3 regions of the Brevibacillus schisleri genome follow, and region 3 is predicted to be linked to each of the others. Evidence: riboswitches for the same ligand, from Rfam matches in the RefSeq annotation. Region 3 holds a riboswitch; each other region holds the start of a gene.

Region 1 (4,995 bases), 120 kb from region 3:
CAGCTCTGCTAGAAAGTAAGATCCTCCACCAATCTTATACTTACTATTCGTCCCTCCTCCTGCCAACCTCGCAAAAAACGGTCTTTGCCCGCGTTTTTTCCATGCAGTCTGCGCCATTCCCTCCTCAATCGGTTGGCAAAGTACTACATTTCCACCCGGAAGTTCAAATGCTTGGCAGATGGCCCCCAATTCTTTATCGTGGAATACTTCGCTCTTCTCCCACCCAAACCAGCTTTGCCAACGTGCTGTTGCTTCTTCCAGATCCGTCACGGCATACCCTACAGACTTGAAATCGGCAGCACCGTTCGGATGTGCGCCAATGATGCCGCGATTAGTCAAATCTTCTCTTCTCTCTGCATCCGTTTGCGACCATTCAATGAGAAAGGGCGGAAGAAGAGTACTATCTGCATCTTCAAGGAACAACATCCTCCATCGAAGCGTCGTGCCATCATCACGCGTACGACTTCCCGCAACAGGTCCAGTAACCTGCAAGCCTTGGCTTCGCAAGCGCTCTGCCCACGCATCCATCTCGTTGGTCCGAAGGGCAATCTGTCCAAATCCTTCTCCCTTTGCCTCATCCTCGATGCATTGACGTATGAGCGGATTCTCTGATTGTCGAGCAAGCTCTTGGTGTTCAACCGCCAAAAACTCAACATAGGAAAGCCCGAAATAACTAAGGCTATTCCATGTCCCCCAAGACGCATGACGCCCTCCAGCTACCGCATGAAAACCCGCTTGGCAAAATTGCTCCGCTGCTTCCTGAGGAGTCCGATGTACAAAATGAACCAAATGATCAAAAGTTAATCGCACCTTTTTTCTCCCCTTTTTCGTATTACTTATAGGATATCAAAATTCATTTATGTAAGGATAGAAAGACAAGGGGGAAAAATGAACGAGAACAGATCAAGCCGGATACATGCTCGGCGCAAACGCTCACGCAGAAAATGGGCACGTGTGGGAAAAAGCACGCTCCTCTTTAGCGTGTTGGTCATCTTCGTCGTTGGAACCTACTACTTATTCCAAACTGCCATAGATGGAGAACATGCCAACCCGAACACGCAGCCTGCTCCTGATAATACCGCGAACCAAAAGTCTTCCGTGCAGCTCACCTTTGTCGGTGACATCATGATGTCAGGAAACGTTGAGAAAACCTTACTTGCAAACAGCTATGACTACCCATACAAACATGTAAGCTCGCTCTTTTTGCAAGATGATATCACCATTGCCAATTTGGAGACGCCGATCACCGACACAGGTGTTGCTGCTCAAAACAAGGAGTATGTTTACAAGTCATCGCCACTTGCTGTTCCTGCCATGAAAAACGCTGGGATTGATGTGGTGAATCTGGCCAATAACCACTCCATGGACCAAGGCGTTCCGGGATTGCTGGATACCTTTGAAGCTTTGGACGAAAACCGAATAGAATACGTCGGTGCCGGTAAGGATGCAAACCGCGCCTATTCACCTGTTTTCCTAGAAAAGAACGGCATCAAGATCGCGATTCTTGGCTTCAGCAGGGTCATTCCCGAAACGAGCTGGTTTGCAGGGAATTCCCAGCCGGGTATGGCCGCTTCCTATGATCCTACACTGGCAGTGAAAGCGATCCAGGATGCGAACAGCCAAGCGGATCTCGTGGTGGTGATTGCACACTGGGGCAAAGAACGCTCCGATTATCCTGTCGATCATCAAAAGGAGCTGTCTCGTGCCTACATCGATGCTGGTGCAGATTTGATTGTCGGCGGTCATCCCCACGTACTGCAAGGCTTTGAACGATACAACGACAAATGGATTGCGTACAGTCTTGGCAATTTCGTTTTCACACGTTCAAACGAACCCAAGACTTGGGAAACAATGGTCCTGCTAGCAAACTGCTCCAAAAGTGGTGATTGTGAGCTAACGATGCTTCCATTTCATGCAGAATTGGGACAAGCTGTACCCATGAATGAAAGCAACGGCGCTGCCCTGTTAAAACGCATTGAATCCATTTCTGAGCAAGTCGACATACAAAGTGACGGGTGTGTGCAGCCACGTGCAAAGGCGGTGGAGACTGCCCCCTGATAAAAGAAGCCGTGTTTCCAGATTCCTAGAAATACGGCATTTCTTCTTATGGTTCCTCTTACTTACGCAGATTCAAGAATAGGGAAGCAGCGCACTTCTAAGCCAAAATCATTTTTCAATAAGGACTCATGCTGTTCACTGATTCCCGTCACGACCAACCCTGCGCGCAAGACGCCTCCCAAATCGAATTGGACTTTTAGTTTATGCACGTTCACCCCGGCCTGCTGAAGGAAATGCAAGACACGATCTGGCGTCGCAGTATGACATGAGCCCTCCAGATAACATAGGACGTGTTCTGCCGAGTCCACCGTGCATCCAGCTTTGTCAGCCGTTTTTTCTTTCCAGGTAGGATGCGGTGTGAATGGCTGTGTCAATAAATAGGCCAAATCCTCCACGACTGCACTTGCTGTAGGGAGCTCTCCTGCCCCTCTTCCTGTAAACAACAAGTCTCCTACGATATTGCCGGATAGCTGGACCGCATTAAACGCATCGTGGATTTGCGCCAACGGATGGCTCAACGGAAGCATGGTTGGTTCAACAGATAGGCGAATGCCTTTTTCGGCTTGATAAGCCTGCGCGATCAGCTTGATCCGGTACCCTAAGTCGCTTGCAATCCGAATATGACCTGCTGACAAATCCGCAATACCTTTGCGAACAACATCCGCTAAAGGCAGTGATTCTCCATAAACAAGCTGTGCCAGGATATACAATTTGTACATAGCATCAAAGCCTTCTACATCCGAACGAGGGTCTGCTTCTGCATAGCCCAGCTCCTGTGCTTGCTTGAGTACCTCCTGGTAGGAGAGCTGCTCTGCTTCCATTTTCGTCAAAATGAAGTTCGTTGTTCCGTTGAGAATACCGCGAACGCCTTGGATATCGTTCGTACGTAGAAACTGCCGGAGCACACTCAAGATCGGGATACCCCCAGCCACACTCGCTTCATAGGCAAGATGCACTTGATGCTGATTTGCCAAATCGACTAGCTCTGTTCCTTTTTTCGCCAGTAGCTCTTTGTTGGCGGTTACCACATGGCAGCCCTTTTCGATCAAAGCACGTACGTAGTCATAGGTAGGTTCTACACCGCCCATGACCTCCACCACGATATCCACATCGCTTCTCAATACATCCTCAAAATCTGTCGTCAGTAAAGCCGGGTCGACATGAACCGCACGCTCTTTTTCCGAGTCACGCACCAATGCCTTGACGATCTCAATTCGTTTTCCCAGACGAGAAGCCAGCTTCTCTTGTTGTGAACGGATCGTTTTGATTACGCCCCTACCCACTGTCCCCAATCCCAATAATCCCACGCGTACTACTTCTGCACTCATCCTGACCACCCCATACCCCGAATTTTAGATAAAAAGAAAAGCCATCTTCGATAAGAAGAAGGCTTGATAGCAGCGAATGCTCCCCCTCCTTATCTCCCAGGACGTATATGTCCTGCAGGAATTGGCACCTTGTCACAAAATATGCGTGACGGTTGCCGGGCTTCATCGGGCCAGTCCCTCCACCTCTCTGGATAAAGAAAATATGAAATTAAAAAAACCTTCTTCGCTAAGAAGAAGGTTCATCTACTAATGGAGTAACCCGCTTCTTATCTTTCGAGACAAAACGTCTCGCAGGAATTGGCACCTTGTTGCAATATGCAACGGTTGCCGGGCTTCATCGGGCCAGACCCTCCACCTCTCTGGATAAGAACCATTTATGCTGTTGAGCTTTATTCTAAGAAATTCCAAGGCAAGCGTCAACAAAATTCTTTCTTTTCTGATTGCAAGCTAATTTGGCAAGGATTTCAGTTGTGGGTGAACAGGCTCTCTACCTCTTCCAAACTGCAGCAAGCACAATGAAACACGCCCTCCTGGCATTCCTCAGACTGCTCTTTTTCCTCAACATATCCGCACCATTGGCAAATAAAAAGTTGGATCATTGCTCGCCCTCCTCTTCTATTATTCTGCCCAAAATAAAAAGAGCATTTTCCTCACGACCGTGACGATCGTTAGAAAATGCCAGAAAAGGAGGGGCATACTTGTCCACTCGCTGTTTTTCGCAAGCCATCTCTAACACCTCCCTATCTCCCGTAGGTCTATCAGTGTTGTCGAAACAGGCAGGTCTCCTGACTATGAGTTCATCGCCTAGCGTCGCCTTCCCCGTCTATTTTGATAGACCAGTGGCTTGTTGGACGCTGACTCCCTCTTACAGTGGCGGGACCGTGTCGGATTTGCACCGAGCTTCCCTATTATCCTTGTGGCGAATTGGTTACGCTCTAAGGAACCTGTTTCCACCTATGAAATTGTCTATTCTCACTACTACCTTCAGATTTTACCTTCCCCCAAATACCGCTCTTTCAAAATGCGAGTGTGATGAGCTTCATGTCCAGCAATCACATACGCCAACGTCCTTGCAGATAGCTTGTTTCCGTTGGCAAGTCCTGTACGCAACCACGCTTCTGGAGAAATTCCTCGCACCTGCGCGATGGTGGCAGCACGGACAGCCTTATACTCTTCCAGTAAATCAGACAGGTCTCTTAGCTGAAAACACCAGTGTTCAACAAAAGCATTCTCATCAAAACCGACGAGGGGTGTCTGATCTCCTCTCGCAATTCTCAGCAAGCGATAGCTCATGATGCGTTCTGTATCGATGAGATGACCCAACACCTCTTTAACCGTCCATTTGCCTGGCGCATACCGATAATCAATTTGCTCGGGCACAAGGGACGAAAAGAACGCGACTTGCCTCTCTCCTTGCTGCGTGAGGATCGTTTGGAGCTCCCCCTCCGGTACAAGACCAATGTAATCGTCAAAATAAGCAGCGTATTCATCGCGCTCTGGTCGTCTGAGCATATGTTTCTCACTCCTCGTCATTCAGTTTCAATAGACAAATTACTATGTAAACCTTCAAACAATAGGACCCTTGCCGGGGCTGCATCCGTGCCGACCA
Region 2 (4,995 bases), 1.2 Mb from region 3:
GGTGGTACGGAGATCAGATCGCCTGGCTCCAGCTCGACGTCAAAGTAGCGACCGTCTTTGCCCTTGATAGCGAAAATACCGTGACCATCGACGCAGAAGCGGCACTCATCATCGGTGTGGTGATGCTCGCCCTTGAATTTCACCAACAGCTCGTCGAGGTTAGGTGTTTTGTCAGAGAGGACGATAATGTCCGCTGTCAAGTAACCGCGACGTTGGCTGATCGCATCGATTTCCGGCTTAAAGGTGTCGAGAATCTCTTGTTTTTCCTCGTCTGTCGGGCTGTAGTTATCACGGTGCTTTGGATCAAGGCGATCCACGCCCCATTTTTCGTAAATGATCTCTTGGGTATCCAGGAAGGAGACAACTTCCTCGGGTGCGGAGATGTACTCATTGTTGTCGTGAAAACGAATTTGTGCCATCGTTTATTCCTCCTTAATTGGTGGTTGTAGTGGACACGACTGCTTGGCGCAATTGCAGCCAGCGGGCGTGATACTCGAATAGGAATTCAAAAGCTTCCAAGTGGCGCTTGGCCTCGAAGTCATTGCCGCCCCACGTGTAGATACCGTGGTTACGGATGAGTACGCCGGGAACTTCTGGTGAAATCACTTTTTCAATGGCGGCAGCCAAGGTCGGAATATCGGCAAAGTTCTCAACAATCGGAACAGTAATGCGCGCGTTTTCTTCCCAGATTCCGAGTCCCTTGATCAGCTCTTGTCCTTGAATGGAGAAAGCGCGTTGTCCAAAGTACAGCTCGGAAATGAGATTATTCCATACGGTATGGACGTGGAAGCAAGCCCCTGCCTTCGGAAACGTTTTGTAGACGACAGCGTGGATGAGCGTTTCCGCGGACGGCTTGAGAGCAGTTTCATCCACCGGACGCGAGTCTTGATCCACGACCAGATAATCTTCAGGGGACAGCTTGGTTTTGTCTTTGCCGCTTGCCGTTACAGCAAATTGCAAGGGAGCGTTTTGTATTTTAATAGAGAGATTGCCACTGGTGCCGGGAAACCAGTCCCGGCGGGCAAATGTCAGCTTGGCGTCATCCAGACGGCGAAAGGCATCCAGACGTTGTTCGAGTGTTGCAGTCATGAATTAGACGACCTCCTGTTGGACTTGCTGTAAAATGCGAATCACATCGTGGAATGTGGCAAACTTGCTATGCGGCAATTGCATCTCTTCCGCCTTGTCAGCGAGGAAGGAACGGGCAATCACATAATCAGCGATCTTGGCCCCAGCCAAATCAGTGATGGAGTCGCCGATGACAATGCGGAAATGGGTTGCTGGATCGTAACGGCGGATGATGGTCGTCTTGCACATGCCACAGCCGTTCGTGCAATGTTCATCGCAAGCGTTTGGCCACGTAATGGTGATGCGCTCTCCGCTGAAATCACTGCCATTGCAGTAGATCGGTACATCGGTAAGATCGAAGGGTGCCAGGATAGGCTCCAGGAAAAAGTCGATGCCGCCACTCGTAATCAACAGCTCGATGCCTTCTTCTCGGCAATAGCTCACGAATTCAGAAAATCCCGGGCGAATGGTCGCTTCATGGACAATAAAATCAATAATGTCCTGGCGCAAGGAGGAGGGCAAGAGTTGAAACAGCTTGCCGACTCCTTCCTGAACGCTTATTTTTTGCGAAAGGATTTGCTCCGTCAAGGCTTCCCACTCAGGGGGAGCGAACTTGCGAACAATCGCTACAATGTTGTCTTTTTCGGTAATCGTTCCGTCGAAATCGCAGAACAGGACGAGCTTCTTACTCATCGCGCGCCACCCCACTTTTCCAGGGCGACCGCCAGTTCTTGTGATTCCGAGGCGGCTTCTTCCACTGTTCGGCCTGCGGTGACTGCATCAATCGCGGCAACGAATGCTTTCGCTCCGGCGGTTGCTCCACCGGGATGACCGTGGATTCCGCCCCCTGCATTGACGATTTGATCGAGTCCGAAGTCTTGATAAAGCTGTGGAACCAGCCCCGGATGAATGCCGGCAGACGGAACCGGGAAGGAACGGCGTACACCATTCAGTGGATCTGTCAAATGCTTCGCGAGCTGCAACGCTTCTGTTTTGTCCAAAGCGACATTGCCATATGGGGATGGGAAGAGCACCAAATCTGCCCCAGCTACACGCATCAACGTACCGAGTAGGAGCGGGGGGGCGATGCCGTAGTCAGGTGATGGATAGTAGGCGCCTGCCAATGCTGGATGCGCCATGATTGGTACGTGTACGTCAGGATCGGCTGCCAAACGGTGCAGGGCATCGAAGCCAAAGGCCAGCACGTTGAACAAGAGGCAATCAGCACCCGCTTCTACTGCACGCTTCGCTTTTTCGTTCAGCTCATGCACAGGTCCGGTCAGGTTGGCTGCATAGAGGACGGGCTTGCCAGTTTCGGCTTCGGTCTCTTGTGCGATCTGCTTGAACGCTTTGATTCGTTCGATAAAAGGAGCACGGTCATCTGCAAAGAAGATTTCGTCATCTTTCACGAGATCGACTCCGCCCAAGGCTTGTGCTCGGAATTGCGTCTTCAGATCGTCGAAAGGAAGACCTAGGCACGATTTGAAAATGCTCATCAAGAGCGGACGGTTATGTGCCCCTAAACGTTCGCGCAGACCATCAATGCCGAACTTCGGTCCAGGAAAAGCCTGAAGGAATGATTCAGGGAAAACGATGTCGATGAGCTTGATTTTGCCATCCATCGATAGTTTGCCGAATATTCCGGTTAACAAGGATGGAATGTCTGCTGTAAAATTGCGAGTCGGATAGCTAACGGTAATCAGACCGCGTGTTTCTCCGTTTTCCAGTGTCGCAATTGGTGTCGCGCTCACGGCTTCACCGAGATACGGCGCTAGCTCAGCTTGCTTGGCAAGCGGCAGGTCCGTCCAGGAACCGACTGTCATGCCGACAGCAATGGCTTGCGCTTTTTTGTTCAAGTCTTTTGCTTGGGTGAGATAGGTGACGAGGATACGTTGTTCACTCATGGTACGTCAAATCCTCCTTGAATTAATAAAAAAAGCCTCCCCATTGAGCGGGGAGGCGGTTGTCGACTATGAAAGCGTCTCGTCTCCTCTCATCTCTCGGGTCAGTAGCCGAAACGAGCCCGAAAATGCTCAATCTCGACTCTTATCCGTTGGAATTAGCACCGTTTCGCTATCCAAGGTACGCAATTATGAGCGTACGAATCATGGTATAGCGCCGGTTGCCGGGCATCATAGGGCCAGTCCCTCAGCCAGCTCGCGATAAGAGTTATTCGTTTCCCCCATGATATGACGTTCATTGTCAGGAGTCAATCTTTGTTTTTGCAGAGAATGTGCAGGAGATTATTAGAAAAATGAGACGAAGATGAAACTTTTTTACAATTCCTTCGTGGTAATGGGTGAAAGGGTGTGAACGGCTTGGGAAAGTAGGTCTGGAGGATGTGTACCAGCTGCATGTAAACGATATTTACCGCTATCTTTTCCGGCTGACACGAGATGAGAGGCTGGCAGAGGATTTGACACAGGAAACCTTTTGTCGCGCCTTCTCTTCCTTGGACGACTACCGTGGGGAAAAAGTACGGCCCTGGCTGTTCAAGGTGGCCTATCACGCTTTCGTGGACGGTTATCGCAAGAAGACGAAACAACGATTTGCGTTTGTGGAAGCCCTGCCACAGCGACGTGATCAATCGGCGGTTGATCCGGCAGAGCATGTCGTGAACAAAGAGCTGTGGGAAGTGGCCCATAACTACTTGGGGCAACTTCCGGAAAAGCAGAAACAGGTCATTTTGTTGTCTGCCATGCAGTTTTCCTACGCGGAAATGGCAGAGGTGCTCGGTATCGATCTGGCAGACGTCAAGCGTTCCTTGTTTCGGGGACGACAAAAGATGCGGCAGTTGTGGAGGGAGGAAATCCGGTGATGAACAAGGATGAGAATCATCGCGAGCAAAGGTTGCTTGCTTATTTGCGTGGGGAAATGGCGGAAGAAGATTCGAAACAATTCGAGGAGGAGATAGCCGCTGACGAAGAGTACGCACAGCGGTTGGAAAGGCTGTTGTTGGGGGCAGAACCAGAAGCGGACAACGCGAAAACCAAACAGTCTGAAACACTGTCAGCTGAAAAACAGCGTGCCATTGTTCGCCGGGGGAAATGGAAAAATCGGTTGTCCAACGCAGGATTCACCATAGGGCTTCCCTTTCTGGCCGGTGTTGTGTTGCTGATTCTGAATGGCTGGGTGGGGTCGCTGATGCATGAAGATCTGTTCCGCGTTGCAAAGTCGATGGTCAATTTTACTCAACCAGGTGTCAGTGTAGGCGGTAGTGGTTCGAAGGTCGGATTGCTGTACGGCAATATCAGCATGGAGCTTCGCGAGAGAGTCGGGTCGGAAGATAAGAATGCAGGGCGATTTGAAAGTACAAATGTGCTGTGGAACGTAAATGCTGGGCCGCAATGGACGAATGGAGTCAGGGAGCAGAAGCTGTATTTCCGTTATCCGACAGAAGGGGAAAAGGAGGATACGATGTCTTTCACTTCACCTGCCTGGACAACGATGGAGAAGCTGCCAGAGGGGACCGTTTCTCAGCTCGCGATTTCCTTCGATCACTTCTTGACGTATCAGGAGTACTATGAACTGGTTTCCCGCCATGTTACTTCTTCGGGACAAGATACAGTTTGGTTTGCGGTAGACACAGGGGTGGAGCGCAAGCAAGCAGAAGAAGAGGGCAATCGATTTCTCGGTCCCGGGTACGTGTGGGGATTTGCGCAACATGAACTGGATTACGGAGGTGCGCCCATTCGGGTAAACGGGGAAGGGGACAGAAGAATGTCCGCCTACTTGGAAGAGATGAAGTACTTATCTGAGCAAGAAGATCTGGCTCGCGATATCGGCAGATCTTTGCTGTTTCGTAGCGACCCTCAGATAACCGAACGATTCAACTACATGCAGCAAAACGGAGTGCGAATCTACGGCGCCGTCCTCACCGGACCTACGAAAGAACTGCTGAAGCTCAAGGCCGAAAAGTCAATAACG
Region 3 (4,995 bases):
GTTTCACATGCTTTTCATAGGTAATAAGACGCGGTTTCCTGGATGCTGCAACTTTTGAAAATGATTTCCCGTCAATATGAAAGACCCAAGCAAGCAGGGGGATTTTGGCAGACTAGAAGGGGGAACTACCATTGAAGAAGTACATGACCAAGCCCGTATTAGCAGTTGTGACAGCGGCAGGTATTCTTGGCTGTTTAACGCCAATTTTTGCCAATGCAAGCTCAATTGCTAGTCCAAGTGCTACAAAGGTAGTCATGAATGACGAGGGGAAGCAAGTCACGCGCTACAATTTAAAAGAACTGGCTAAAAATGATCCAACCACGTTGAACATGCTCTTGAAAAATCAAGCGGATCACTTGTACATTATTGTAGATGAAATCAACTTGAATACGAAGCTCCAAACGTATATGGAAGAAAACAAAGCGGAGTGGGAGCGTATCTACAACGAGTACTACAGCGATATTTGGCTGGAAGTGCGCCTGACAGAGAATGCTGAAGAAATCGTGAGCGTAAATGCCAAGACTGAAAATAACAAGGTGTACATAAAGGGGATTGTGACTTCGGAAGTCACCAAGGTGGTAGTGAAAAAGCCGAATTCCGACATCATTGAAGTCGTTCCGACCAACGAGCACTCTTTTACGGTCAGCTTTGAAGCTCCGGATGCATCCTATGATCCGTATGTAACCGTAAGTGCCTATGCAGGCAGCAAGCTGGTCGATAGCGAACAGGTAAAGATCGTTCCAAAAGCAGAAGAAGATCAGGAAATGATCATCCATACTATGTCTGTATTGGATGCGAAGAAAAAGGAATTAAAAGTAAAAGGAATTGTCAAGCAGGGGGCAGACAAAGTAACTGTCACCTATAATGGCGTGAAAAAAGACGCAAACGTGAAGAAGCTGTGGGATGGCGTAGGCAGCTTTACGGTTTCAGTAAAGGATGTACAAGCAGCAAAAGATCAAAAAGCCTTGATCGAGGTTTACGAGGACGGCAAGAAGGTTGATTCCGAGTCCGTTCAGGTAGAAATCGTTAACGCTCCTGACAAGGATCAAGCGACTGCATATGTCATTAAGGCGACTGCTGTAAACAATCCTGCCGCCAAGTCCATCCAGGTGAAGGGGACAGTAAGCGGCTGGAACAAAAAGGACGATGCTGAGCTGGTTGTGATCGCTCCTGACGGGAAGAAAAAAGAGATTAAACCAAATGACAAAGGTGAGTTCTCTTTGACGTTGTCTTACAAGAATCATTCCTTTAGTGCCAAATCGATTCAATTCGCATTGTATGAAGACGATAAGCTGATTAAGAAAGCTGACGTTGCACTTAGCACAAAGGTCATTGGCGAGCCTGTGAAGCCTACAGACGGCGATGAAGACGATGATGATGACAAAAAGAAAAAAGAAAAAGGGAAGCATAAAGATAAGCATCCCAACGGCAATGCGTATGGCTATTGGAAAAAGCACGGTAAGGAATGGAATGACGATCACGATGATGATGATCATGACGAGGACAGAGACTAGTCTCTATCATTAAGGCCGCTGCTTGTAAGTCTCGACGTACTCCACCAATTGTCTGATGTAATCCCCCAGAATAGGGATCGAAAGAAATTGCGTCAAGAGGGAGCCGAGGAAAGCCAAAACGATAGCAGTACCAATCGTCAATCCCAGACCCCGGGCAAGACCTGCGAGGAAATTGATCCAGAGCAGCTTGCGCGGGGCTGTGTAATTTTGGATCACATCTGCTAGTCGGATATCTTCTAAGAACATCGCAATTTTGTGCATCCGCTCATTTACCTTCCGAACTTCCTGAAGCTCTTCAAGTACTTGGTCAATTTGCTGCATGAGGCGATCTGTAGGCGTCAAGCTGTCCATCCCCTTCCATCAATCGGTATCGTTACCTACCAGTCTAGGGAAAAAGACAACCAGAATCAAGGTGGAGAGGAAACGTTTGCCTATCAGCAATGCGAAGGGTAAAATGAACGTACAAAACGTTTGAATAGGAGGCTTTGAAATGGCTGAAACTGTTTCCCAAACTCTTTCCGAAGATTTATTCAAGCTCTTGCAAAAAGAGCGTTTTGTTACCTTGGGCACAGTAGACCATGAGTCAGGAGCACCATCGCTCAGTTCCTTGTCCTGGACGTTTGCTGTCAGCGCCGATACGATTCGTTTTGCCGTGGATAATCGATCGCGTATTTTGGCTAATATTGCGAAGGAACCGCAGGTTGTCCTGCATTTGATCGGTGCCGGCTCGTCTTTCGCCATTAATGGTCGTGCTGTCGTTAAAACAGACCGCCTGGAAGGTGTTCCGCTCAAGCTGGCCATGGTAGAGATCAAAATTGAGGCTGTTCGCGATATTATGTTTTACGGTTCCCGTATTTCCGCAGAACCACAATATGAAAAGACGTATGACAAAAACGCAGCAGCAAAGCTGGACAATCAAGTGATGACCGCCCTGAAGGATGCAAATTAACGGGTGGAAATAAATTGTTGACAAGAATCCTGCCGATCCATTAGTATTAGGGTCAATCGAATTGAATAGCAATCTTCTTATCCAGAGCGGCGGAGGGACTGGCCCGATGATGCCCGGCAACCAATCACCTGTATTTTAACAGGGAGATAATGGTGCTAATTCCTGCAGAGTTATCAAACTCTGAAAGATGAGAAGGATTTGCTTACGGTGACGTAAACAAAGCCTTCTTTCAGAGGAAAGAGGGCTTTTTTGATGCCCTCGTACACTATTGGAGGGAGAGAAACAGACATGAAATTGGAAACAAAGTTAATTCAGGCGGGAGTAGGCAGAGACGAAAAAACAGGGGCGGTGAGCTTTCCTGTTTACTATGCAACGGCTTATCGTCATCCTGCCTTGGGCCAGAGCACTGGCTATGACTATACGCGCACAGCTAATCCTACTCGCACCATTTTGGAGGAGACCATCGCTATAGCGGAATCAGGAGATGCAGGATTCGCCTGCGCCTCGGGAATGGCTGCTGTTCATACCGTCATGGGCTTGTTTTCCAAAGGAGATCATCTGATTGTTTCGCTCGATCTGTACGGGGGAACCTATCGATTGTTCGAGCAAGTGCTCTCTCGTTACGGTCTGACGTTTTCGTACGTGGATTTGCGTGACATTGGTGCACTGAAAAATGCGATTCGCCCAGACACAAAGGCTATTTTCGTCGAGACACCAACCAATCCGCTCATGCAGATTACCGATATTCGAGCAGTAGCACATTTGGCGAAGCAGCGCAGTCTTTTGACGATTGTAGACAACACATTCTTAACCCCGTATTGTCAACGCCCGCTAGAGCTTGGTGCAGATATCGTCTTACATAGTGCGACCAAGTATTTGGCAGGACATAACGATGTGTTGGCTGGACTCATCGTAACAAGAGGAGAAGAGTTGTCGGAAAAAATCCGGTTTTTGCACAATTCAATCGGTGCTGTACTCGGCCCGCAAGATTGCTGGCTTCTCATTCGCGGGATGAAAACATTGGCATTGCGGATGGAGCGCCATCAATCCAATGCCTTGATTGTAGCGGAAAAGCTGCGTAAGCATCCGGCAGTAGCGGAGGTATTTTATCCGGGTCTGTCCGAGCATCCGGGACATGAGATCCAGGTGAATCAAGCGACAGGGCATAGTGGGATGGTATCGTTCCGCGTACGCGATGTGGAGCAGGTGGGATTGTTCCTGCAAAATCTGCAAATCGTGTCCTTTGCCGAAAGCCTGGGTGGTGTCGAGTCATTGTGTACGTATCCGGCGACGCAGACTCATGCGGATATCCCGCAAGAAGTCAGAGACCATGTCGGTGTTTGTGATCGCTTGTTGCGGCTGTCGGTTGGCATCGAGCATCCAGATGATGTCGTAGCCGATTTGTTTCAGGCCTTGAATGCTAGTTTGGTCGTAGGGGGGAGTGTACGATGAATTTTGCCACCAAGCTCCTCCACGGTTCCACTTGCATTGACCCGTTCACAGGTGCGTCGTCGGTTCCGATTTATCAAGCTTCTACGTTTCATCAGGCTGATATCGATCAGCCATGTGCATTCGATTATGCCAGATCAGGCAATCCGACCAGGCAGGCTTTGGAAGAAGGCATTGCGACTCTGGAAGGAGGCGCACGCGGTTTCGCGTTCTCATCTGGCATGGCTGCCATTTCCAGCGTTTTCATGCTGTTTTCTGCCGGAGATCATATTGTAGTGGCGGAAGATGTATACGGTGGCACGTTTCGGTTTTTGACCAAGGTATTGTCGAGAATGGGCATCTCTGTAACGTTCGTGGATGCGACAGAGACAGAAGCCGTTCGTGCGGCCATTACACCGGCAACGAAAGGGGTTTACCTGGAGACCCCCTCCAATCCCACCTTAAAGGTGACAGATATTGCAGCGGTTTCTCGTATCGCGAAAGAGCACGGCCTGCTCGTCATCGTCGATAATACGTTCCTTACCCCGTATTACCAGCGACCATTGGAACTTGGCGCAGATGTGGTCATTCATAGTGCAACGAAGTTTATCGGAGGGCATAGCGACGTCGTGGCTGGTCTGGCCGTGACCAGGGAGGCTGCATTAGGGGAGCAGCTCTACTTTATCCAGAATGGTATGGGAGCGATTTTGGGTGTGCAGGACTGCTGGCTCGTGATGCGTGGGCTCAAAACATTGAAAGCCCGACTGGATGTGAGTACGAAGACAGCCGCGGACTTGGCTGAGTGGTTGTCTACGCATCCACAGGTAAGCCGAGTTTACTATACGGGACTGGCGGATCACCCCGGTCACCTGATTCAAACACAACAAGCGACTGGTCATGGGGCTGTTCTTTCCTTTGATGTAGGGAGCCGTGAGCGTGCAAAAGCGCTGTTTGATCACGTCAAATTGCCGATTGTGGCAGTCAGCCTCGGGGCAGTAGAAACGATTCTCTCGTATCCAGCTACGATGTCACACGCAGCGATGCCCGCTGAAGAAAGAGCTGCAAGGGGAATCACAGACGGTTTGATTAGATTGTCAGCTGGTT

Evidence for each region. A riboswitch is a leader RNA that binds a small molecule or an ion and turns the genes downstream of it on or off. The one in region 3 is predicted to bind S-adenosylmethionine.
Region 1: another riboswitch for S-adenosylmethionine. It lies ahead of ACUUHJ_RS19790 (homoserine dehydrogenase); the one in region 3 lies ahead of ACUUHJ_RS20370 (aminotransferase class I/II-fold pyridoxal phosphate-dependent enzyme).
Region 2: another riboswitch for S-adenosylmethionine. It lies ahead of ACUUHJ_RS26245 (2,3-diketo-5-methylthiopentyl-1-phosphate enolase); the one in region 3 lies ahead of ACUUHJ_RS20370 (aminotransferase class I/II-fold pyridoxal phosphate-dependent enzyme).

What each region holds. Positions count from the first base shown of each region.
Region 1 covers NZ_JBVNDM010000001.1:4,197,824-4,202,818, forward strand. The annotation lists gene ACUUHJ_RS19780 (VOC family protein) at 1-810, opposite strand, end outside; gene ACUUHJ_RS19785 (CapA family protein) at 889-2,058, shown strand; gene ACUUHJ_RS19790 (homoserine dehydrogenase) at 2,121-3,386, opposite strand; SAM riboswitch class I at 3,473-3,584, opposite strand; SAM riboswitch class I at 3,650-3,756, opposite strand; gene ACUUHJ_RS19795 (hypothetical protein) at 3,851-3,985, opposite strand; gene ACUUHJ_RS19800 (hypothetical protein) at 3,982-4,122, opposite strand; cobalamin riboswitch at 4,145-4,349, opposite strand; gene ACUUHJ_RS19805 (DinB family protein) at 4,371-4,898, opposite strand; gene ACUUHJ_RS19810 (cyclase family protein) at 4,916-4,995, opposite strand, start outside.
Region 2 covers NZ_JBVNDM010000001.1:5,515,972-5,520,966, reverse strand. The annotation lists gene ACUUHJ_RS26260 (1,2-dihydroxy-3-keto-5-methylthiopentene dioxygenase) at 1-419, opposite strand, end outside; gene ACUUHJ_RS26255 (methylthioribulose 1-phosphate dehydratase) at 433-1,089, opposite strand; gene ACUUHJ_RS26250 (2-hydroxy-3-keto-5-methylthiopentenyl-1-phosphate phosphatase) at 1,093-1,761, opposite strand; gene ACUUHJ_RS26245 (2,3-diketo-5-methylthiopentyl-1-phosphate enolase) at 1,758-2,972, opposite strand; SAM riboswitch class I at 3,059-3,237, opposite strand; gene ACUUHJ_RS26240 (sigma-70 family RNA polymerase sigma factor) at 3,368-3,886, shown strand; gene ACUUHJ_RS26235 (anti-sigma factor) at 3,886-4,995, shown strand, end outside.
Region 3 covers NZ_JBVNDM010000001.1:4,318,518-4,323,512, reverse strand. The annotation lists gene ACUUHJ_RS20385 (hypothetical protein) at 132-1,514, shown strand; gene ACUUHJ_RS20380 (DUF5665 domain-containing protein) at 1,524-1,865, opposite strand; gene ACUUHJ_RS20375 (pyridoxamine 5'-phosphate oxidase family protein) at 2,005-2,463, shown strand; SAM riboswitch class I at 2,538-2,657, shown strand; gene ACUUHJ_RS20370 (aminotransferase class I/II-fold pyridoxal phosphate-dependent enzyme) at 2,752-3,915, shown strand; gene ACUUHJ_RS20365 (trans-sulfuration enzyme family protein) at 3,912-4,995, shown strand, end outside.